Regions from separate parts of the Arthrobacter sp. 01T419 genome, predicted to be linked through region 1. Evidence: riboswitches for the same ligand, from Rfam matches in the RefSeq annotation. Region 1 holds a riboswitch; each other region holds the start of a gene.

Region 1 (7,820 bases):
AAACGACCGGGGGAGGAAAAGCAGGGGCAGGAAAGGCGGAAGCTTGACTCATGGGACTATTCTTACAGTTACCCATGAGTAACAAGCTACGGGCGCGTAGCGTTGCAGCAAAAGGCAGGATATGGACGTGAGTGACACTGATTCCACGGTGGAGCGAGGCGCGGATGAGCGGATTCATCCGTGGACCCGCTACGTGGCCTTGGGTGATTCGTTTACCGAGGGCATCGGCGACCCCGAGCCCAACAGGCCCGGGGGACATCGCGGCTGGGCCGACCGGGTGGCCGAGGAACTGAGCCGGGGCCACAGCGATTTCGCCTACGCCAACTTGGCGATCCGGGGGCGCCTGCTCCAGCAGATCGTGGACGAACAACTTGGCCCGTGCATGGACCTTAAGCCGGACCTTGTCAGCATCTCCGCAGGCGGCAACGACCTCATCCGTCCCGGCGGCGACCCAGATGCCCTGGCCGAGAAACTCGATGCCACCGTACAGACCCTAAGTTCCGGAGGCGCCACCGTGGTTCTCTTCAACGGACCCGACACCGTCTCGTCAGTCCTTGGGCGGATCCGCGGCAAGGTTGCCATCTACAACGAAAACCTGCGAACTGTAGCCGCCCGCCACGATGCTGTGGTGGCGGATATGTGGTCGCTGCGGCAACTTTCCAACCCGCAGATGTGGGATGAAGACCGCCTGCATTTCTCGCCGCTCGGCCATCACACGATCGCCACCATGGTCCTTGATTCCCTCAATGTTCCACACAGTCTCGAGCCGCTCCTTCCCAAGCCACTGCCCCAGCGCAGTTGGCGCGAAGCACGCTCCGGAGACCTCGTATGGGCGCGGGAGTATTTTGTGCCGTGGGTCGTCCGCCGGATCCGGCACCAGTCCTCCGGCGACGGAATCTTGCCAAAACGCCCGACGCCGGGGCCCGTCTTCGGACCGGCCGACACCGTTTTGCCTCGGAGCTGACGGAAGATCTCGACGCTTGTCACAGGGGCGGGGCTAAGCTGGAGAAAGACCTAGGAGGCCTCCACCGTGAACAATTTGATCTTCTGGATCATCGTCTGCTCTTGGCTGATTCCCATGGGGATCCGCATGTACAACCGCTCCCGCCAGCGCAGGCTCCGGGACTTCCCTCCGCAGAACTACCCTTACGGATACCCTGCACAACCTCCGGTGATCATCCCGGCTGAGCCGCAGCCTCCGGTGGCGACGCCCGCGCCGCAGGCCGCTCCGCCGTCGTCGGCTACTCCCCTGCCGAACACCGCGCCCCACGGCTACCGGGCCCGGAAACTGGCCGAACTTGACCAGCAGTACAGCGACGGGAAAATTGCCATGGAGGACTATATGAAGCTCCGCCAGGAGATCATGAACGGCTGATTCAGCCGAAGAACGCCCAGCGTCAGCCGAAGAAAGCCTCGCGCAGCTGCGGGCCGAGCTGGCCGATTTCAGTGAGGAACCCGTCGTGCCCGATGGGTGCCTCGATCACGTGTACTGAGACCTCGCCGGGCAAGGCCTTGGCCAGTTCGTGGGATTGCTCAGGGAAGTAGAGCCGGTCCGAGTCCACCGCGGCAACAAAGAACTTGGCGGTGGCCACGGAAAGCGCATCCGCCAAGGCACCCCGGCCGCGGGTGATGTCGTGGCTCATGAGCGCCTCGGTAATGGCGATGTAGCTGTTGGCGTCGAAGCGCTGGACCAGCTTGCTTCCCTGGTGGTCGAGGTAGCTCTCCACCTGGTAGCGGCCCCGGTCCCCCAACGCGGCAGCCTGAAGTGGTGCCTCGGCGCCTTGGGCGTTCCGGCCGAAGCGGAAGTCCAGTTCATCCGCCGAACGATAGGTGATGTGGGCGATCCGACGGGCCAGGGCCAACCCCGCCTCGGGCGCGGCCTGGCCATAGTAGTCACCACCGTTGAAGTCTGCGTCCTGCCGGATGGCGAGCGTCTGGGCCTGGGCGAACGCGATCTGTTCGGCTGTGCTGTACGCCCCGATGGAAATCACGGCACATCGCTTGACGCGGTCCGGATAGCTAACGGCCCATTCGAGTGCGCGGGCACCGCCCATGGATCCGCCTACGACGGTGTGCCAGCTATGGATTCCCAGGGCGTCCGCCAAGCGGGCTTCCGCCGTGGTGCTGTCCCGCAGCGTCACCAGCGGAAAACGGGAACCCCACGGCTTGCCATCGGGCGAGCACGACGACGGACCGGTGCTGCCGTAGCAGCCTCCCACGATGTTGACGGAGACCACGAAGTAGCGGTCCGTATCAATGGTTGCGCCGGGTCCAACGAGTTGCTCCCACCAGCCTTCTTCGTCGCTCTCGCCGCGGGCAACGTGCGTGCTGCCGGTCAGGGYATGTTCCACCAGCACGGCGTTGGAAGCATCGGCGTTGAGCCGCCCCCAAGTCTCGTACGCGAGGACGACGTCGGGGAGAAAACCTCCGGCTTCCAGTTCGAGTCCGCCCACGGAAACATACTTGAGCGTTCCGTCTTGGGTCCCGGAAAGGGGTATGGCTGTTGCAGCAATTGTCATTCGTTGACACCTCACATCGCGCTTGCCCGCCGCCAACAAAGCGAAGGGCCAGGTCTTCACCCGGGGCACCCCACCGCGAAAGGAGGGTTGCCGGCCAGCAAGCCGGGGCTGTCGCTGGCACTCATGACCTATACGAAGAGTCTAGGAAAACCGGACCCCTTCTGACGAAGATTATGACATCTATGTGACACTTCGCCGCGTTTTGTTCATGCAAAAGACGTTGATGGGGCCGGCCGGCGAAGATTCATTCTGCATCGCCAGCCGGCATCCGTCGGTCATTGGGGGCTGCCTAAGCGCCCTTGGCTGCCCGGAAGCCCGCCTCGAGGTCCGCAAGGATGTCGTCAACGTGCTCGATCCCGACGGACAGCCGCACCAGGCCCGGGGTAACTCCTGCCACGGCCTGCTGTTCAGTCGTCAGCTGGCTGTGGGTGGTGGACGCAGGATGGATCACCAAGGAACGGACGTCGCCGATGTTTGCCACGTGGGAATGAAGCTCCAGGGCGTCCACGAAACGCTTGCCGGATTCGATCCCTCCGCGGATGCTGAAGGACACAACAGCTCCAGTGCCCCTGGGCCCGTACTTCCGGCCGCGTTCGAACCACGGGCTGGAAGGCAGGCCTGCGTAGGCGACGGATTCGACGTCGTCGCGCTCTTCGAGCCATTGCGCCACTTTGGTGGCGTTCTCCACATGGCGTTCCACCCGCAGGCTGAGGGTTTCGATTCCTTGGGCAATCAGGAAGGCGTTGAACGGGGAAACAGCCGAGCCGAGGTCGCGCAAGAGCTGGACCCGGGCCTTGAGGATGTAGGAGAGGTTGGCGCCCAGGGCGCCGTCCTTGCCGAGGTCGCGGGCATAGACCAGGCCGTTGTAGCTGGGGTCCGGGGTGTTGAAGTTGGGGAAGCGCTCAGGATCCTTGCCGAAATCGAAGTTGCCGGAGTCCACGATGACGCCGGCAATGGCGGCTCCGTGCCCACCCAGGTACTTGGTGGCCGAATGCACCACGATGTCCGCACCCCACTCGATAGGCCGGATGAGGTAAGGCGTGGCCAGGGTGTTGTCCACGATGAGCGGCACTCCGGCCTGGTGCGCGGTTCGGGAGACGCCCTCGATATCCAGCACGTCTTGACGGGGGTTGGAGACCACTTCAGCGAAGAACAGCTTGGTGTTTGGCTGGACCGCGTCCCGCCACTGGTCAAGATTGTCCGGATCCTCGACGAAGGTCACCGAGATACCGAATTTCTTCAGCGTGTGGGCCATTAGGTTGTAGGTGCCGCCGTAGAGGCTCGGGCTGGCGACGACGTGGTCGCCAGCCTCGGCGACGTTGAGGATGGCGAACGTCTCCGCGGCCTGGCCGGAACTCAACAGGAGTGCCGCCAAACCGCCCTCGAGGCTCGCTATGCGCTGTTCCACGGCATCCTGCGTAGGGTTGCCAATCCGCGTGTAGATGGGCGCCAACTCGGCCAGCGCGAAGCGGTTGGCCGCGCTTTCAGCGCTGGGAAAGACGAACGAGGTGGTCTGGTAAATGGGGAGCGCCCTGGCCCCGGTGGCGGCGTCCGGTTCCTGGCCGGCGTGGATCTGGCGCGTTTCGAATGACCATCCTTGGGACATGCGGACTCCTGGTTGCTCGGGGCTCTCGGCCGTGATTCAGCCTGCGGGCCTGCTGTTGCCGGCCTGGTTGCCGCCAGTCTAGGGAGGCCATTGCGGGCTCCGGAAGCTTTGTGACGAACGCAGTAGTTTTCGGTCCTGGCGCGTCCCGAAGTGACCCTGAGCTGCCTTTTCGATACATCCCACCTTGGTTAGGCTTGACTTAGCTGAGAGCTCCATCACAAAGTGCCAAGATGAAGCCATGCGCATGGATCACGTCTCTTACGCTTGTGAACGAGATGGCCTACTGGCCACCACCGAGCGGATTTCCGCAGCATTGGGAGTGGACGCAGTCCGGGGCGGAGTGCACCCGCGCTTCGGTACCCGGAACATGATCATCCCCCTTGCTGACCACAAATACCTGGAAGTTGTCGAGGTCCTTGACCACCCGGCATCTGACAAGGCACCTTTTGGACAAGCCGTCCGTGCACGCTCCGCTGCAGGAGGTGGCTGGATGGGTTGGTGCGTCGCTGTTGACGACCTGAGCCCATTCGAACAACGACTCGGACGCGCGGCTGTCCCCGGTAACCGCAAGTTTCCGGACGGCCGCGAACTCGTCTGGTCGCAAATCGGCATCCTGGGACTCATCGCCGATCCCCAGGTCCCGTACTTGCTCCGTTGGGAGGGCGACCCCTCGCTTCATCCGTCCCTCGTCTACCCAAGTGACGTCAAGATGTCCAGCCTCACCATTGCCGGCTCGGCGGAACGCGTCACCGAGTGGCTGGGAGAACCCGTAGAAAAGCCCCTTGAGGACGTCGCAGTCCAATGGATGGCTCCGCACGGAACGCCGGGAATCATGTCGGTAACGTTCGAAACCGCCAACGGAGCCGTCACCATCTGACGGCCCATCGGGCCAGGACGGCCCGGAAACTTCGGCCGCCATATGCGGGTGCCAATGACGTCACCCCGCGATGGCGGCCGAATCCTTTTAAACTCAACTTAACGCACAACGCGGCGGGCTTGTGGCATCCGGCAGCATGCGTCTAAGTTGGGCCCACGCTGGCAGGGTTCCCTGCCCGAGCTTGCGAGGGAAGGGGGCCTGCGGGGAGGAACGAGCGAGCATGCAGAGGATGGCTCACTCCCGTCGCTGCACCCCCTATCCCAGTCCGATTGCCTTGCCGAAGACGCTGAAGCCGACGAACGCCACGATGTCCAGGAGTGCATGCGCCACCACGAGCGGCATGACCCGTTTGGTCCGGGTGTAAATCCAGCCGAACACCAGACCCATGACCGCATTGCCGATGAAGGGTCCGAAGCCTTGGTACAGATGGTAGCTGCCGCGAAGGAGCGCACTGAGCCCGATCGCCAGCGGAGTGCTCCATCCGAACTTCCCGAAACGGTCCAGAAGGTAGCCAACCACGATGACTTCTTCGACGACGGCGTGCCGGACAGCGGACAGGACAAGCACAGGCACCGTCCACCAGTAGGAGTCCAGGCCGCTGGGGATGATCGCCGTCGTGATTCCCAGGGCGCGACCGGCCGCGTAGAGGCCCAGTGACGGGATTCCGATCAGCGCAGCGAGACCCAGTCCCTGGAGCGCGTCGCGGCCTGGCCGGGCGAAGTTGAAGCCCAGCCGGGTGAATCCTGAGGGACTCTCCGCCGTTTGGCGGTGGATCGACAGGAAGTAGAACACCAGCACCACGGGGACCAGTGCGAACGCAATATCGAGCAGCTGGTATGTGAGATCGAAGTACTCACGGGTGTTCTGGGAACGATTGAGGGTAGACGTTGCCTGGGACAGGGGCGCCCGAGTCATCTTGTCCAACAACTGCACCACGGAGTACACGGCCGATTGGCCCAAGGACAGGCCGAGGACAATCAGCACTTCGGCGCGCAGCCGGCGCGTTGAGGCAAGGAGCATGCTCCTATCTTGCCTGCATTTGGCTGATGTTTTCCCGGGAGTTCATTCTCCGAGGGTCGCCTGCGCGGCACCGGTGGCAGCGGACCCTATGCTTGGTGGGATGAGCGCGCCAGCACGAATCTTCATGATCCGGCACGGCCAGTCCGCCGCCAACGCCGACACTTCCATCTACAACCGTGTCCCCGACTACCGCATCCCCTTGACGGAGCTCGGGATCGAGCAGGCGCAGGCCGCAGGTGGGGAACTGCGCAAGAAGCTCGACGGCGAGCCCGTGTGCGTCTACGTCTCGCCGTACCTTCGGGCATACCAAACCCTTGAGGCACTCAATCTGGGCAACCTCACGGAGAGGGTGATCGAGGAACCCCGGCTGCGTGAACAGGACTGGGCAAACTTCCAGATCGCCGGAGATATCGGGGACCAAAAGGAGCTTCGCAACCTCTACGGCCATTTCTTCTACCGGTTCCGCGAAGGAGAATCCGGTTCCGATGTTTACGACCGCATTTCGTCCTTCATGGAAACCTTGTACCGGCATTGGGAAAAACCCGATTACGCGCCCAACACCCTGCTGGTGACCCACGGCCTCACCATGCGTCTTTTCTGCATGCGGTGGTTCCATTGGTCGGTGGAGTATTTCGAGTCCCTCAACAACCCGGGCAACGCGGAGCTACGGACACTTGTCCGCAACGATCAGGACAAGTACGATCTCGACACGCCGTTCAGCCAGTGGGTGCAGCGCAGCACCGACGAAACCGTGTTGAACGCTCCCCCGGTGGTCTTCTAACGGGCAGGCTCCGAGCTAAGCGTCCTTGGCCACGATCACTTCAGTGCCGCTCGCTTCGAACGCGGCCTTGTCTTCTGCCGTGATCCCGGAATCGGTGATGAGCCGGCGGAAATCGTACCCGGCCATCGCCGCGAACGCGCGTTTGCCGATCTTCGTGGAATCGGCCAGGACATAGGAATCCGTCGCACGGCGTGCCATGACGGTATTCACCATGGCCTCGCCCTCGTCCGTGATGGTGGGGCCGATCTTCGGATCAACTCCGTTGACGCCTATGAAGGCGATATCCAGGGCAACCTTCTGCATGATGACATCCGTATAGGGCCCTACAAGTTCATACGAACGCGGGTTCAGGATGCCACCGGTGACCATGATCTTGATGTTGGGGCGCACGGCAAGCTGGGCCGCGATATTGATGGCGTTGGTGACCACGGTCAGCATGGGCCGGTTGGAGGGTGCGTTGAGGTCTTCGCGGGTGGACAGGACCTGGGCCAGGGCCGTATTGGTGGTCCCACCGCTGAGTCCGATCACGGCCCCGGGCACGATGAGTTCGGAAGCGGCCAGGGCAATCTGCTGCTTCGCCTCCGCGTGATCATCCCTGTTGTAACGCCCTGGGAGCTCGTAGGCAACTGATCCCGTGGTTGCACCGCCGCGGGTACGGCTCAGGAGCCTTTGCTTGGCGAGGCTGTCGAGATCACGGCGCGCCGTGGCTGGTGAGACGCCCAGGCGGGTCACGATATCCTCGACCTCAACATGCCCTGACTCGGCGAGGAGATCAAGGATGGCTGTCAGTCGATCGTTGCGGGTCATCACGAACCTTCCGGAAATTGAGGCTAATTCACTTTCGCGAACAGCGTCAGCAAACGTGCGGTTTCCAACACGAGCGCATCCCGTCCGGCCTTGATGTACTTGCGGGAGTCCACCACGGAGGGGTTGGCATCCAGGTACTCACGGACGGCGCGGGTGAAGAACCCGTTCAAGTGTGTGGATACGTTGATCTTAGTCATACCGGCCCGGATT
Region 2 (7,820 bases), on a different contig from region 1:
GGCGGGTCCGTTCATCTGTGGAATCGGGTTCCTCATGACCATGGCGGTCCAGGAGCCCTTGAACTACTGGACGCAAGTGCTACCCGGGCAGATCGTGTTCGGAATCGGCCTCAGCACCTTGGTGGCGCCCCTCACCGCTGCGATCCTGGGGGCCGTTCCCACCGAAGAGGCAGGGATCGGCTCCGCGGTGAACAACGCGGTAGCACGTATTGCAGGCTTGATCTGCATCGCGTTCGCCGGGCTCATCATCGGCCCTGTCTTCAGCCGCCAAGGTCTCATCAATGCGGTGGTGGTCACCGCTGTGCTGTTCTTCATCGGGGCGGCGGCATCCGCCGTCGGGATCCGGAACCCGGTTTTGGCCCCTGCGGTGACGGAATCTCCGGAAGGTCCAGCCCCCGACGACGGCGGGACGGCAGCCCGGCGCGCCTGAACAGTGCTTTCCAAGACGCAGTGCTTTCCAAGACGCAGACCGCTCCAGTGACTGCGGTCCAGCGACAGTTTGGTCAGCGTTCCGCGAGGACGCAACCTTCGTGAGCGGTGTCCGTCGCCACCCACAGTGCGGAGGTGACTTCATCGGCGAGATCGTAGTCGCGACTGCCCGGACCTTTGCCGATCCGTACCACCAGGGCGCCTCCGAACGGTTTGCGGCCAATCACTTGGATACTGGCGTCAAGGTCGATTTCCTCGGCGGACAGGTAGCGCAGCAACTCGGGGTTTTCGTCGCTGATCCGGGTGATCTTCCCTGAGTGGCCGTCGTCGAGCTCGATCATTCGGTGCGCGTGCGGCAAGGTCACCGAACCGTCCGCTGCGGGGATGGGGTCACCGTGGGGATCCCGTCCGGGATTGCCCAGCTTGGCTGCCATACGATCGATGAAGGTGTCCGAGACGGCGTGCTCGAGCATTTCGGCCTCGTCATGGACTTCGTCCCAGCTATAGCCGAATTCCCGCACGAGGTAGGTCTCGATGAGGCGGTGCCTGCGGACCATGCCGAGGGCAAGCTGCATTCCTTGGGGCGTCAAAGTAATGGCGCTGTAGGGCTGGTGGTCCACCAGGCCTTGGTCCTTGAGCTTGCGGACCATCTCCGAGACGGAGGAATTGGCGACGCCTAGCCGCTGTGCCAGCTGCGAGGACGTGATGGGTTTGTCCTGCCACTCCGTGAAGGAGTAGATGACCTTGACGTAGTCCTCGATCGAGGAGGAGGGCGCACTGGTCTTCACGGTTCCAAGCCTATCGTGAACCGGCGGCCTCAGACCTTCCACGCCCGCCAGCTCTGCGTGAGGTACGGCAAGGGGATGACCTCGCCCTCAGTGTGACCCAGATGCTCGAAGAGATACCAGCCGAGATTCCCCATGACCTTGGCCCGGGTGGCGTCATTCGCCCTCAAGTAATAACTTCGGGACTTCACCAGTTCGAGGATGTCAGCCGGCGTTACAGGATCCTCCCAACGCGTCACGTGGCTTTCGAGGCCAGCGAACTCCGGGCCCACAACAGGACGGAAGTCTGGCTTGTGGACATCGCCAGCATGCATGATCCGGGACAAACGGTGGACCCAGGGCACCGAAGTGTCCAACTGGTTCCAAATCAAGCCGACAACACCGTGGGGCCGGAGGATCCGAGAAATCTCGGTGCTGGCTGCGAGGGAATCGCACCAGTGCCACGCTTGGGCAACGCTGACGACGTCGAATGCTGAGTCCGTCAGTCCAGTTGCCTCAGCCGTTCCCTCCAAGGCGACCACTTGGGGAAACGCCTTGCGCAGCTGCGTGAGCATGTCAGTGGAAGGGTCCACCGCAGAGACGTTCAGCCCGCGCTCGACCAGGAGCGCAGTGAACTTTCCGGTACCGGCTCCCAGGTCCGCCGCGTCCCGTGCCCCTTCCGGCAGCAGCCAATCGACCGAATCCGCGGGGTACCCGGGCCGGACGCGGTCATAATGTTCCCCGCCGTCCTGGAAACTCTGACCGAGCTCAAGGCGCCGTTCCTCGTAGAGCTTGGGGCCGGCCGAGGTGCCTTTGTGTCGCGGGGCCACGTAGCAACTCCTTCGTAGGACATGAAAAATACCCTACGAATCTACCGCAATCAGTCAGTGCTGCAGGGAGCTGCGCCCGCGGTCCCGGGGGTGTTGGGAGCCCACTCCGGGTAGCTGCGGTGGTCGTTTGCAGGCACCCAACGGCCGGCGTCCACGACGTAATCCCAGCCGAGGCCATTGCTCTTGAGCGCCTGGATGCCCGCGATGAGCCGGGTCGCGTCTTCCAGCCGTGACCCCACGCCGAAACTGGCCCGCAGGGATCCGGACGGGAGGCCCAAGCGCTTGAGCAGCGGATGGGCGCAAAAGCGCCCATCGCGCAGGCCAATGCCGTGCTCGGCCGCAAGATAGGCCGCCACGAGGCCTGCGTCGTAGCCCTGGAGCGAGAAGTTGACCACGCCGATGGTGTCCTGGGGATCGGTGTCGCTGAAGATCTGGTGGACGGTCACGCCGTCGATCTCGTTGAGGCCGTCAATCAAATGGGAGCGGATGGCGGCTTCGTGGGCGTGCCACTCGTCATGGTCGAGGCTGGCGATGACCTGGGTAGCCCGTGCAAGGGTGGCAGCACCGAGTACGTTCGGGGAGCCGCCTTCGTGCCTGGCCGGTCCCGTCGCCCAGCTGACGGAGTCAAGGCGTGCCTCGCGGACTGCGCCGCCTCCAGCAAGGTGGGGTGTGCCGGCGTCGAGCCAGTCGGGACGACCCACCAGGACGCCTGCACCGAACGGCGCATAGAGCTTGTGCCCCGAGAAAACCAAGTAGTCAACATCCGTGGCGGCAATGTCGATCCGGCGATGCGGGGCGAGCTGCGCCGCGTCCACCACAATCCGCGCGCCGAATTCGTGCGCCAGGGCAGCGAGAGCCTTGATGGGCAGGATCTCACCGGTCACGTTCGACGCGCCGGTGACTGCCAGGAGGCTGATGCCCCCGTGGGAGAGGGCGGTGCGCACATTGGCGATAGTCTCGGCCAAGGTTCCCGCGGCAACGATGCTGCGGTGGGGGACGCCTTGCCACGGCAAGAGATTGGCGTGGTGTTCGATGTCCAGATAAAGGACTTCCCCAGTGTGCCGACCGTCCTCAACCGGCAAGCAGCCGGCCAGAAGATTGAGGGAATCGGTGGTGTTGCGCGTGAATATGACGGAATCGTCTGCCCGCCCGCCAACGAAATCACGGACGATGTTGCGGGCGTTTTCATAGACCGAGGTGCTGATCTGGGATGCGTAGCCTGCGCCCCGGTGGACGCTCGCGTAGTACGGCAGGATCTCGTTGAGGTACGCGGAAACCACTGTCAACGCGGGTGCCGAGGCGCCGTAGTCAAGGTTGGCGTAGCGGACGTGGCCGCCCTGGATCAAGGGTGCCTGCAATTCGGCGCCGGTGACCGCGGCGAGTGGGCGTGATGCCGGAGACGGGCGGGCTGATTTGTTGTGCTGGGCTTCTCCGTCGAATTCGGAGACGGTGGGAGAAGTGAACGTGGCTGTGCTCATGGGACCTCACTCAAGAGGGACCCCTGCGTGCAGGGGATCCGCGCTTGCCGCATCCGTTCCGGACCGGCCGGGTCGTCACCCGGGGCACCCCGCCGCGATGGAGGGTTGCCGGCCAGCAAACCGGGGTTTCGCGCTGGCACTCGTGACCTGTAAAGAGACTAGGACACCGGCAAGGCGGGTTCCAATGTGACTCCGATTGTTAAGCGGATTATTACGGTGGCCGGAAAATGTGCCTTCTGCCGAAGAAAAAGTGGCGGTCGTCCCGAAAATGGGACGTCCGCCGTCGATTATTCAGTGAGCAAGGGGCTCAGAGCAGGTCGTCGAGCTCGGGGTTGAGTCGTTTGAGGACCTCGGAGTGCAGGATCGAGTTGGTGGCTACGGCATTGCCGCCGAAGGGGCCGTCCGCGCCTTCGAGGGACGTGAAGCGTCCGCCGGCCTCGGTCACGATCGGCACCAGGGCCGCCATGTCGTAAAGCTGGAGTTCCGGCTCGGCGGCGATGTCCACGGCGCCCTCCGCCACGAGGCAGTAGGACCAGAAATCGCCGTAGGCGCGGCTGCGCCAGACATCATTCTCCAGTCCGAGGAAGTTGTCGAGGGAACCGTGCTGCTTCCACTCGGAAAGTTCGGAGTAGGAAAGCGAGGCATCCTCAAGCCGTGACACATTGGATACTTTCAGCCGGGTGGCAGCGGCAAGTGACCGGCCCATATAGGCGCCCGAGCCCTTGGCAGCCCACCAGCGCTTGCCGAGCGCCGGAGCACTGACAAGTCCCACCACTACTTCGCCCTCGTCCACGAGGGCGATCAGCGTTGCCCAGACGGGTACGCCACGCACGAAGTTCTTGGTCCCGTCGATGGGGTCGATGATCCAACGCCTCGAGCCGTGGCCGGTGCTGCCGAATTCTTCCCCGAGAACGGCGTCGCGGGGGCGGGAACGGGAGAGCTGCCCGCGGATTGCTTCCTCGGCAGCCTTGTCGGCATCGGTCACCGGGCTCAGGTCGGGTTTGGTCTCCACCTGGAGGTCCAGTGCCTTGAACCGCTCCATTGTCAGGGAATCGACGGAGTCGGCCAGGACATGGGCCAACCGAAGGTCGTCGTTGTAGCTCGAATCGGGTTGGGTCATGGTTCCAAACTACCGTCTATTCGCCCGTGAACCGGGGAGGTAGGACGGCAAGCGGCGCGCAGTCAGTTGACGGTGCTGTTAATCGATCGTGCTGTTAATTGACAGTGCCCAATTCCTTGGCCTCTTGGGCTTCCATGCGCGGGTCCGCGCCGAGGAGCCGGCGCAGCGACGCCAAGCGGGCGGGGCCGGCCTCGCCGGCGTGGCCATCAGCGACCCAGGAATCCAGACCGCAACGGACCGCGGTGGCATCGTGCTTGCAGCCCCGCTCGCACGCTTCGGTTCCAGGTTCCAGATCCGGGAAGGCGTGCAGGATGCGATCCGGGTTCACATGAGCCAGGCCGAAGGAGCGGATGCCGGGCGTATCGATGATCCAGCTGCCGCCCGGGGCGTTGGTGAGCTTCAGGGCAAGGGCAGAGGACGAAGTATGCCGCCCGCGCCCTGTCACCGCGTTGACCCCGCCCGTGGCGCGTTCGGCGCCAGTGAGGGCATTCACCATGGTGGACTTCCCGACGCCGGAATGGCCCAGGAGCACGGTCACCTTACCGTCGAGGTAGTCCCGCAACTGACCGACAGCGTCGCCATCTAGCCGGGCGGACAAGCCGTCGTCGGAACGGGCATCGATGCCCGAAGCGCCTGCGTCGGCGGTCCGGCTGATGATGATGGGGAAGCCAAGGCTCACATAGTTGGCGAGCAGTTCCGTCGGATCCTTGACGTCCGCTTTGGTGACGAGCAGCAGCGGCTCGATTCCGGCGTCGTACGCTGCCACCAAGGCGCGGTCAATGAATCCGGTCCTCGGCTCCGGGTTGGCGGCCGCAACAACCACCACCAACTGGTCGGCATTTGCCACGACGGCCCGTTCGATGGGATCCGTGTCATCGGCACTTCGCCGCAGGAGGGTCTTTCGCTCCTCGACGCGCACGAGGCGGGCGAGGGTGTCCGGGGCTCCGGTCACATCGCCCACGAGTGCAACGAAGTCTCCTGGAACCACGGGGGAGCGCCGAAGTTCCCGGGCTCGGGCAGCAATGACGACGCGCTCGTTGCCCGAGCCTTCGCCCACCACCGCCGTGTAGCGGCCGCGGTCGACTGTAATGATGCGCCCGATCACGGCATCGTCGTGGCTGGGGCGGTCCTTCGTGCGGGGGCGTGTGCCCTTCTTGTTGGGTCGGATCCGGACATCGGACTCATCCCAGGAACGTGCGTCGCGAGCCATCGTTAGTTGCTTGTCTCCGTTGAGCCGGCGTCCGCCGGCGTCGGGCCACCGCTGAGCATTGAGGCCCAGATGTGCGGGAATTCGGGCATGGTCTTGGAAGTGGTCGCGATGTCTTCAACCCGGATGCCCTCGACGGCGAGCCCAAGGATTGCGCCCGCGGTCGCCATGCGGTGATCGGCGTAACTGTGCACGACGCCGGCGTGCAGCTTTGCGGGCCGGATCACCAAGCCATCGCTGGTTTCCTCGGCGTCGCCGCCAAGTCGGTTGATTTCGGCAACCAGCGCAGCAAGTCTGTCCGTTTCGTGGCCGCGCAAATGCGCGATGCCAGTGAGCCGGGAAGGGCCCGAGGCCAAAGCGCACAGTGCCGCGACCGTTGGGGCGAGTTCGCTGGTTTCGTCGAAGTCGGCCCCCAGGATTTCGGAGCCGCCCGTTACTGTCAGCGTGCCGTTGTCCAGCGTGACAGTGGCACCCATGGTGGCAAGAATGTCCCGCCAAAGGTCGCCGACCTGCGTGGTGTTGGCCGGCCAATTGGGTATGCGGATGGTTCCCTTGGTGGCGAGTGCCGCCGCGAGGAACGGACCAGCGTTGGAGAGATCCTGCTCGATTCTCTCGTCGAAGGCACGGACGGTGCCGTGGGCCACGCGCCAATGGTTCGGCACGGAGTCATCCACCTGTACCCCGACGCCGCGCAGGACCGAAACTGTCATGTTGATGTGGTCTAGGCTCGGCACGGGCTTGCCCACATGTTCCAGGTGCAGGCCTTCTTCGAAACGGGCACCCACCAGCAGCAAGGCGGAGACGAACTGCGAAGAGGCGCTCGCATCGATCACGAGGTGGCCACCGCGTACGGAACCGGTGCCGGAAACCCTGAACGGCAAGGAAGCGGTGTTCTGCCCGTCCACGGCGCTGACTTCTACTCCGAGCGTTCGGAGGGCTTCGATGATGGTGCCCATGGGACGTTTGCGAGCGTGCGGATCGCCGTCGAACACCGAAACACCGTTGCGGAGGGCAGCAAGGGGCGGCACAAAGCGCATGACTGTGCCAGCAAGGCCGCAGTCGATGGCGGACTCAGGAGCGGCTGCAGCCGCGTCCATTGGGGTGATTTCCAGGTCCGGCCCGTACTGTCCGTCGCCGGGGACTTCGGTAACGGTGGCGCCAAGCTTGCGCAGGGCTTCGACCATCAGGGCGGAGTCCCGCGAGTGCAGGGGTGCGCGCAAGCGGGACGGGCCATCGGCCAATGCCGCCAGAACGAGGTAGCGGTTGGTCAACGACTTGGAACCAGGAACAGTAACCGTGGCATCCACGGGGTGGTCCGCGAAAGGCGCTGGCCACAGGGGGAGTGCGGAGGCGGTGGTGCTGCCTGATTCATCTGTTTGCGTGGCGGGGGTTCCTGGCATGCTTCCTTATGCTCCAACTGCGGTGTCTACGGCCCTGCGAACGGCACGGTCTGTCTTTTTGAGCTGCTTACCGGTGGCCTGCTTGGCGTCCATGGCGAGGTGCTCGGCGCGCCACGCGAGGCTGGGTTTACCTGCGGTGTCCACGGCAGCGAGCAGCACGCCGCCGGTCAGGGAAATGTTCTTGAGCAACTGGGCGCGGCGGGCGAGCCGCCCTTCCTTGGTGCTGATGTCGGCTGAACGCCATTCAACAAAAGTGTTCAGGACCGAGATGCCAGCCAGAAGCGTGGCCGAGAACCGGGAGCACTTGCCGAGGGCGAGCAAGGCGCCCGCGCCTACCTGCGTGCCGCCGATGACGCGCGCCAGCATTTTCTCGTCCGTCGGGAAGGGCAACGACTCCGAGGCACGGCGGAGCAGCGGGGAAAGCTGCTTGGCAGTGTCATCCGCGTTCTTGAGCTTGTCCAGCCCTGCGACAACAAAGCTGGAAGCCAACATTGGCCTGGCGAGAAAACGGACGAGGGACATGTTTTTGCCTCCTGGATGGCTTGCCACAGTGGTCAGGTGGTGCTGCGTTCGAGTGGTGCAGTGTTCACGG
Region 3 (7,820 bases), on a different contig from region 1:
GGATGGCCACGGGCGGTGATGGACGCCGCCAAGTCACACTTCACGTCGGCGGAAGACCTGCTCAACGTGGTTTCGGCGGACCAGATCGACGCCGGACGGTCAGCCGACGTCGTCGATCTCATCAACAACACCCGACCTGTTTACGGAATCATGCAGAAAGCCCTCCAGGAGCGGCTTGAGGCGGGCCTGCACAAGATCGATTCCGCCACCCGCAGCATGCCGGCCCCACTCGCCGCGGCAACCGGCGCAAGCTCAGGCGTGGACTTCGCGAAGTTCTCCACACCGGCGGTCCTGCTTGAACTGTCGGACAAGCAGGCGGCACTTGAGTCCCAAGGCAAGGGCGCCGCTCTTCGCATGGTCACGGACTGCACGGTGTTGAGTGTGCTCCAGCAGGACGGACGGGCCACGGCATTGAACACCAATCGCGGCGTGGTGAATGTCGGCAATGCCAACCTGGTCCTGGCCATGGGCACTCTTCCTCCGGCGACCCTGGTCCTCAATTCATTCCCGCAAGTTCAAGGGGCAGGTGGGCACTTCAGCGCCCACTTCATCACCTCCGTCGTGGCCCGGGTACCTCGCAAGGATTTTGACTTCAGCGAACAACTCGGCGAGCTGGAGTTGGCGGCCATCTATCTGGCGGGCAAGAGCCCGGCCGGCATGCAGTACCACGTACAGCTTTCAGTCCTCTCAGACCGTTTCCCTGACAAGAACGCCCAGAAGTCCGAACGCTACGCCCCCGACGTCGTCGCCACGGCTTCGCTGGCACAGCTGCGGTCTTCGGAGGACTACCTGGTGTTCGTCTGTGCCGTCCTCGGCGAGCTGGACGAAAGCAACCCGGAGAACCATTTGCGCCTGTCCGGCGGGGCCGACCCCACCTGCAACGTCACCTTGCAGGTGCTGGCCAACGCCACCGACGACGAAACGTGGGACACCATGGACGAGGGAACCTTCCAGATGCTGGAGCGGGTCCTGTCCCCGGCCGGCGCGGAGCGCGTCGAATACTGGCACGGGGATCCCGACGCAGGGAGCTGGGGCGCCGAGCGTCCCGCCACCCCGGAACGCCGCGTACCGGGCTTGGTCCACGAAAGCTCGAGCCTGCCAATCAGCGAAGAGGAGGACGCCGTCGTCGGGACCGACTACCGCCTCAACGGCGTGCAGAACGTCTTCGTCACCGGCGGCAGCCTCTGGCCCACCGGCGGTTCCTGGAATCCGACCATGACCATGGTGGCCCTGGCCCAGGACCTCGCCGAAAGACTGGAGGCCGACGGCGGAGCGGCGGCAGCGCCGTGACCGTCGCCCCAGCGCTGGACCCGGCACTCCTTCCCACGGTTCCGCCGATGAGCGTCGCCGACGTGCTGGACCGGCAGGACGGCGTGTATTGGGTGGTGAAGGACGCGAATTCGGTCTTTCTGTGGGTCAACCAGAACTTCGCGGATTTGGTGGGCATGAGCAAGTCGGAACTGATCGGACACCAGGACTCGCGCGCGGAACACGTTGCCCACGACAAGGAAGTGATGGCGAGCGGAAAGCCGCTGCTCAACTTCCACGAAACCATCGCCGTCCCCAGCAAGGAGGGCGGCATGGTGAATGTGGACATCGTGACCCAAAAAGGGTTGTTGCGTGCCCTGGGCAGCAAGGAGATCATCGGGATCACGGTCTGCTTCTCACTGAAGGATCCGATCACATGACGGCCGCCGCAGAGGACTGGATCAAGCGGCTGGACATGTCCCCCGCTATCGTGGGCGGCTGGTTCGCGCCCGCTCTGGTGAGCAACGAGGACATAGCCGGTTCGGCGCTGCCTCCGCGCTTCGGCGTCGACCATCCCCTCTACAGCTCCAACTGGTACCTGCTTCAGTCGGGGGAGGTCCTCCAGTTGCATGCCCTCAAGCAGGATGAACTGTGGTTCTTCCACCTGGGTACGCCAATCAGGCTGCATGTCTTCTCCCGGGAGCTTGGACATGAGGACTTTGGCTATTCCGAGACTTTGTTGGGGCCGGATCCGGAAGCAGGCGAGACGTTGCAAGGAGTTGCGCCGAACTCCACGTGGTTCGGCGCCGAGTTGGCCGGTCCGGGGTTCGCCTTGGTCAGCTGCAGTCTCACCCCGGGATACGAGAGATCGGACTCCGTGAAACCAACGGCACGGGACATCGAGTCGCTCGTTTTGAGGTTTCCTGGGCATGCTGAGCTGATCCTGCGCCTCGCGGCGGAATAGCCGGGGTTGGCGGGATGGCCATATAAGCCGGGATAAAAGCGTCTGATGCGCCGGTTCTGGGGCCGGCGCATCAGGCTTCTTTCCCAACTGACTCGCAGTAGCTGCCGTTACGAGGCCTGAAAACGACCACAAATGCGAGTCAGTTGGGGCTCCTCAGGATCCGATCGGAGAAAGCGCCCGCACCAGACCGAAGAGGTCCTTGGGGTCATCGGGGTTAGCGACGAGGTCGATCTCCTCGAAGAACTCCGAGCCGTCAACGGCATTGCGGAGATACCGCAAGGCGGAAAAGTCCTCGATCGCAAAGCCCACGGAATCGAATATCGTGATCTGGTCGCTGGAGGTCCGGCCCGGCGCGTGCCCGCCCAGGACTTGCCAGAATTCCGTGACGGGAAAATCGGCGGACATTTGCTGGATCTCGCCTTCAATCCGTGTCTGGGGATCGTATTCCACAAACACGTCGCCGAGGTCCAGGATGGCAGCGTCGAGCTCGGTCTTCCCTGGGCAGTCGCCACCGATCGCGTTGATGTGAACACCGGTCGAAACCTGGTCTGCCGTCAGGATCGTGGCGTTGGCCTTGTCCGCCGTGCACGTGGTGATGACGTCGGCGCCCTCCACTGCATGGGCCGCCGAGTCTGCAATGGTGACGTCGAAGCCGAGCGGAGCCATGTTCCGGACGAACTTCTCCATCGCATCAGGATCCGTGTCCCAAATCCTGACGGTGTTAATACCCAGGGCCGCCCGAAAGGCCAGGGCCTGAAACTCCGATTGGGTTCCGGTTCCGATCATCCCCATGATCCGGGCATCGGGGCGCGCGAGTTTCTTCGCGACCATCCCGGACGTAGCCGCCGTTCGAAGCGCTGTCAGCACCGTCATCTCCGCAAGGAACGTCGGATAGCCGTTATGGACGTCGGACAAGACACCGAAAGCTGTCACTGTCTGGAAGCCGCGCGCGGGATTCGAAGGGTGTCCATTTACATACTTGAAGCCGTATGTTTCATGGTCGCTGGTGGGCATCAGCTCGATGACACCAAATGGCGTGTGACTTGCCACCCGGGGAGTCTTGTCAAAAGATTCCCACCGCCGGAAGTCGTCTTCCAAATACTGAATCATCTCCGAGATGATGGCCTCCGGGCCCCGCACGGCCGTCCAGCGAACCATATTGCGGACATCGACAAAGCGCGTCATGTGCGCTCCTTTCCCTCATAAGCACTGTTGCTACGAGGCTACGGAGCGGCGATATGCATGCACAATTGCCAAAGTACGTACTTTTCATTGAAAATCCGTACAAAATGACGCACACGTATGTACACAATGATCATTCGGCAAGCGTCCGTAATGCGGGCGACTACCGGAGGACGGAACTAAGTAACAGGCTTGTCTCGCTATTGACGATCCCTTCGATCCCGCGGATCCTGCCCAACACTTGGTCAAAGTCGCTGAGGCTCTCCGTGCGTAGCTCAGCCACGAGGTCCCAACCGCCGTTCGTGGTGTGCAGGGCCCAAATCTCGGGAAGTCCCCGGAGCTGGCGAATAACCTTGTCCGCCGACCTGCCCTCCACCGCTATGAGCGCAATAGCCCGAATGGCAAGTGGATCAAACTCGTCGCGGACCCTCGCGGTAAAGCCAACGATGGTTCCGGAGGTGACAAGACGCTCAAGCCGGCTGTTCACGGTGGCCCTAGCGACGCCCAGCTTCCGCGCAAGGCTGGCCACGGACGCCCTGCCGTCCTCCCTCAGGGCAGAGAGGAGCTGGCGGTCAAGGTCGGTGAGTGCTGCCATAAAGATAAACGTATCGCCCATTCCACAAGAGGGGCCGAGTCCGTAGGGTATCGACATGAGCATTTACATCAGCCCCGACTCTGCCGCATGGTCGCTGACCGCCATGGCGACCGCCGCGTCCGCGGGATCAATCGATGATGCGAATGGTATGTCCAACTTGGTCAAGGAAATTTACGAGACGGAGGGTTTCGAAGCCCTGTCAGGTGTGGTCTTTGCCTTGGCTCATCACAACAGCCTCTCGCTGCATGCACTAGCCACGGCCACTGGGATATCCGTACACGAGCTGCTGGAAATCCGGAAACACCAAGGTTCCACTTTTCATCACTCCCCCTCAGGAGTAGCGTCACGGCTTGATGCCCTTCCGCCCCGTATCCAGGCAAGCCTGGAACCGCTGCCGAATGAAACCGAGGCCTAGGCCCTCGGCCGCCGTCCGGTTACGGAACATGACGACGGCCGGTGATGCAGGCCGCCGTCGCGGATGTTATTTTCTTCTTGAGTAATGAGCACCAGCGCGAAGCCCTGACTTGCTGGTCGGCAACCCTCTCTCCGGCGGGGTGCCTCAGGTGACTACTCGGCGTATCGACACTTTCGAACTGCAAGCGTGACTGAGGAGCACCAATGCCTGAACCCACCGAAGAAAAACTCTCCTACCGTCTCGTCACGGGTCCTGACACGCGGGAATTCTGCGAGAGGATCTCCACTGCCCTCGCCGAGGGATACGTGCTGCACGGCAGCCCGGCCGCGACCTTCAACGGCACGGACGTGATTGTGGCGCAAGCCATCGTCCTGCCCGCGGCGATCGCGAGCGCGGATGCGGCAGTCGCCAACGCCGTAGACCAGCTCGATGAAGAGTTCGACGGCGAGGGCCACGCATGAGCTACGCAGGCGACCTGAGTCCGCACGACGCCTGGGCCAAGCTCGAACAAGGCGCCATTCTGGTGGACGTCCGCACCGAAGGCGAGTGGGCACACATCGGCATCCCGGACACCAAAGCCACCGAGAATGATCCCTTGTTCATCCAGTGGAACTTCGCCGGCGGCATCCCCAACTCGAGATTCATCGACGAGCTGAAGCAGCAGGCCCCGGAGGAAAATGGCACCGAGTTGGTTTTCCTCTGCCGCTCCGGCCAGCGTTCCATCGCCGCCGCGATCGCCGCAACACAGGCCGGCTACACCTCCTACAACGTCCTGGAGGGCTTTGAAGGCGAGCCTGACCGCTACGGCGAGCGAACCGTGAACGGCTGGAAAAACCGTGGACTTCCGACGAACCTGGGGAACATCTAAGTGACTTTCAATCCTGACGCCGCCGGCTGGAGCCCTGACACCCAGGCAGTCCGCGGAGGCCTTGACCGCACCAATTTCCAAGAGACTTCAGAAGCCGTCTTCCTCAACTCCGGCTTCGTCTACGAATCCGCGGAAGCCGCCGAGCGCGCGTTCACCGGCGAAGACGAGCGCTTCGTCTACTCCCGTTACGGCAACCCCTCCGTGGCAACCTTCCAGGAGCGTCTCCGCCTGCTTGAAGGCACCGAAGCGTGCTTCGCGACGGCGTCGGGCATGTCCGCTGTCTTCACCGCCCTGGGTGCGTTGCTGGCAGCGGGCGACCGGGTGGTTGCCGCGCGTTCGCTGTTCGGTTCCTGCTTCGTGATCCTCAACGAGATCCTGCCGCGCTGGGGCGTCGAGACCGTCTTCGTTGACGGACCAGACCTGGACCAGTGGCGCGCAGCCTTGTCCGAGCCGACAACGGCGGTGTTCTTCGAGTCGCCGTCGAACCCGATGCAGGAAATCGTCGACATCGCCGCGGTGAGCGAGCTCGCCCACGCGGCGGGCGCCACGGTCGTCGTCGACAACGTCTTTGCCACTCCCTTGCTGCAGCGCTGCGGCGATCTCGGCGCAGACGTGATTGTCTACTCGGGTACTAAGCACATCGACGGCCAGGGACGAGTCCTGGGCGGTGCCATTCTGGGCACCAAGGAGTTCATCGACGGTCCCGTCAAGCAGCTCATGAGGCACACCGGGCCGTCCCTCTCCGCGTTCAACGCCTGGGTCCTGACCAAGGGCCTGGAAACGATGGCGCTCCGCGTGAACCATTCCTCAGCATCGGCGCAGCGGATCGCCGAATGGCTTGAGGAGCAGCCAGCCATCAGCTGGGTCAAGTACCCGCTCTTGAAATCGCACCCGCAGTACGAGCTCGCCGCCAAACAAATGAAGGCCGGCGGAACGGTACTGACCTTCGAGCTGCTCCCTTCTGCGGGACGCTCGGCGAAGGAGGCCGCTTTCGCTCTGCTGGACGGGCTCTCTGTCATCGACATCTCGAACAACCTGGGAGACTCCAAGTCCCTCATCACTCACCCGGCCACTACCACGCACCGCGCCATGGGTCCGGAAGGCCGGGCGGCCATCGGGCTGGCCGACGGCGTCGTACGGCTTTCGGTCGGTCTGGAGGACGTGGACGATCTCATCCGTGACTTGGAGCAGGCACTCAAGCAGGTCTAGCCGGGCGTGGTCAGCCCGGCGCCTCGCGCCAGTCCTGGCGCACCCAGGTGAGCACGGGCTGGGGTTTGGTGTCGCTCTCGTCCCTCTCTGAGCGCATCGTGATCTGGACGGCGTGCTGCACGACGGCGGCCAGCCCGGCGGCGTCGGGGGTGCCCCCGTTGTTCTCGCTCCAGCGCTCGGCAACTCCGCGCTGCTCGATCGCGCCATTGCCACGGCTCAGGATGGCTGCCACGCCCGCTTGTGCCAATTCGAGTTCACCCTGTTCGGCCAGGATGGGTTCGAGATACTCCACCAAGGACCAGACGACGTCGGCGGCGGGCTCCGGCCGAAAGGTTCCAAAGTCCAAGAGTTCGCCGCGCAGTCCGAAGTTGCTTGCCTGCCAGGACGCCATCCGCAAGAGCGCCGTGGGCACGGACGCAGGCTCCACGCCGGCATGGTATTCACGCACGGAGGTCTCCACCAAGGCCCTGACCAGCACTGCAATCAGCGCAGCATCCTCGGCCCGCAGGCAGACATCGGCCACCCGGACCTCCACCGTGGGGACGTGCCGGGACAACCGGGCGTCGAAGTAAACCATGCCCTCGTCCAGCAGGACACCCGTTTCGATGAGCCTCTGGACCACCCGCCGGTAGGAGGCCAGGGATCCGAAGAGGGCCGACGGTCCCGATGACGGCCAACGGTTCCACGCCTGCGTCCGGTAGCTCTCAAAACCCGTCGCCAGCCCCCGCCAGTAGGGCGAATTGGCGCTGATGGCGGTGAGGACTGCGAGCTTGTCCCGGATGTGGTCCAGGATCACCACGCCTTCCTCCGGGGACTCGATCGAGGTGTGGACGTGGAATCCGCAGGTGAGCTGTTCGTGTGCCGTGATGCCGAAGCGTTCGAGCATGACGGCGTACCGGGGATCCGGAGTGGTGTGCAAAGCGGCGTCCACGGGTGACGTGGCCAACGCCGCGATCCTTGCACCGTGGAGCCGTGCCGCGTGGCTCGCGAGGCCCCGACCCTTGCGGATCTGGTGCAACAGCTCGGCGTAACTGCGGCATGGCCGGGTCTGGGTCTCGATCTGCTCAAGCTTGAGCTCATGGCTGAGGGCGGTATCAGGGCCGTCCATGTCCTCGGGGTTCACGCTGGATTCCTGGGTGTCCGGGGTGGCGCCGTTCTGGGCCACTCCCGAAAGGAGCGCGTCGGCAAGGGCAAGCGGCTCGCCGGTCACGGGATCGACGATCAACAACTCCTCTTCCACACCAAAAGTGCGCACGGATCAATTGTGCGCCATTGCAGCCTTTGGGAAACAGGGGCGAAGTTTGGCGAGGCGGGCGGGGCGGGCGGGCGGTTTGGCGAG

Evidence for each region. Region 1 has a riboswitch for S-adenosylmethionine ahead of metX (homoserine O-acetyltransferase MetX). Riboswitches for the same ligand answer to the same signal wherever they lie in the genome.
Region 2: linked by a shared signal. The riboswitch ahead of AC1DLO_RS02180 (aminotransferase class V-fold PLP-dependent enzyme) and the one ahead of metX (homoserine O-acetyltransferase MetX) in region 1 are both predicted to bind S-adenosylmethionine.
Region 3: linked by a shared signal. The riboswitch ahead of AC1DLO_RS19665 (DUF1737 domain-containing protein) and the one ahead of metX (homoserine O-acetyltransferase MetX) in region 1 are both predicted to bind S-adenosylmethionine.

The regions. Positions count from the first base shown of each region.
Region 1 covers NZ_JBFTQF010000004.1:179,207-187,026, forward strand. Annotated here, with positions in the region: gene AC1DLO_RS08640 (alpha/beta hydrolase) at 1-52, opposite strand, end outside; gene AC1DLO_RS08645 (SGNH/GDSL hydrolase family protein) at 122-964, shown strand; gene AC1DLO_RS08650 (hypothetical protein) at 1,031-1,375, shown strand; gene metX (homoserine O-acetyltransferase MetX) at 1,398-2,519, opposite strand; SAM riboswitch class IV at 2,533-2,648, opposite strand; gene AC1DLO_RS08660 (bifunctional o-acetylhomoserine/o-acetylserine sulfhydrylase) at 2,809-4,125, opposite strand; gene AC1DLO_RS08665 (VOC family protein) at 4,364-5,002, shown strand; gene AC1DLO_RS08670 (CPBP family intramembrane glutamic endopeptidase) at 5,258-6,022, opposite strand; gene AC1DLO_RS08675 (histidine phosphatase family protein) at 6,123-6,803, shown strand; gene AC1DLO_RS08680 (DeoR/GlpR family DNA-binding transcription regulator) at 6,819-7,610, opposite strand; gene AC1DLO_RS08685 (class II fructose-bisphosphate aldolase) at 7,634-7,820, opposite strand, start outside.
Region 2 covers NZ_JBFTQF010000001.1:447,859-455,678, reverse strand. Annotated here, with positions in the region: gene AC1DLO_RS02195 (MFS transporter) at 1-430, shown strand, start outside; gene AC1DLO_RS02190 (metal-dependent transcriptional regulator) at 504-1,217, opposite strand; gene AC1DLO_RS02185 (class I SAM-dependent methyltransferase) at 1,247-2,023, opposite strand; gene AC1DLO_RS02180 (aminotransferase class V-fold PLP-dependent enzyme) at 2,074-3,501, opposite strand; SAM riboswitch class IV at 3,537-3,649, opposite strand; gene hisN (histidinol-phosphatase) at 3,809-4,621, opposite strand; gene rsgA (ribosome small subunit-dependent GTPase A) at 4,716-5,831, opposite strand; gene aroA (3-phosphoshikimate 1-carboxyvinyltransferase) at 5,834-7,228, opposite strand; gene AC1DLO_RS02160 (DoxX family protein) at 7,235-7,750, opposite strand.
Region 3 covers NZ_JBFTQF010000017.1:67,823-75,642, reverse strand. Annotated here, with positions in the region: gene AC1DLO_RS19695 (GMC oxidoreductase) at 1-1,290, shown strand, start outside; gene AC1DLO_RS19690 (PAS domain-containing protein) at 1,287-1,688, shown strand; gene AC1DLO_RS19685 (cupin domain-containing protein) at 1,685-2,212, shown strand; gene AC1DLO_RS19680 (ornithine cyclodeaminase) at 2,366-3,397, opposite strand; gene AC1DLO_RS19675 (Lrp/AsnC family transcriptional regulator) at 3,558-3,989, opposite strand; gene AC1DLO_RS19670 (hypothetical protein) at 4,045-4,404, shown strand; SAM riboswitch class IV at 4,485-4,597, shown strand; gene AC1DLO_RS19665 (DUF1737 domain-containing protein) at 4,608-4,865, shown strand; gene AC1DLO_RS19660 (rhodanese-like domain-containing protein) at 4,862-5,272, shown strand; gene AC1DLO_RS19655 (O-succinylhomoserine sulfhydrylase) at 5,273-6,481, shown strand; gene AC1DLO_RS19650 (glutamate--cysteine ligase 2) at 6,492-7,736, opposite strand.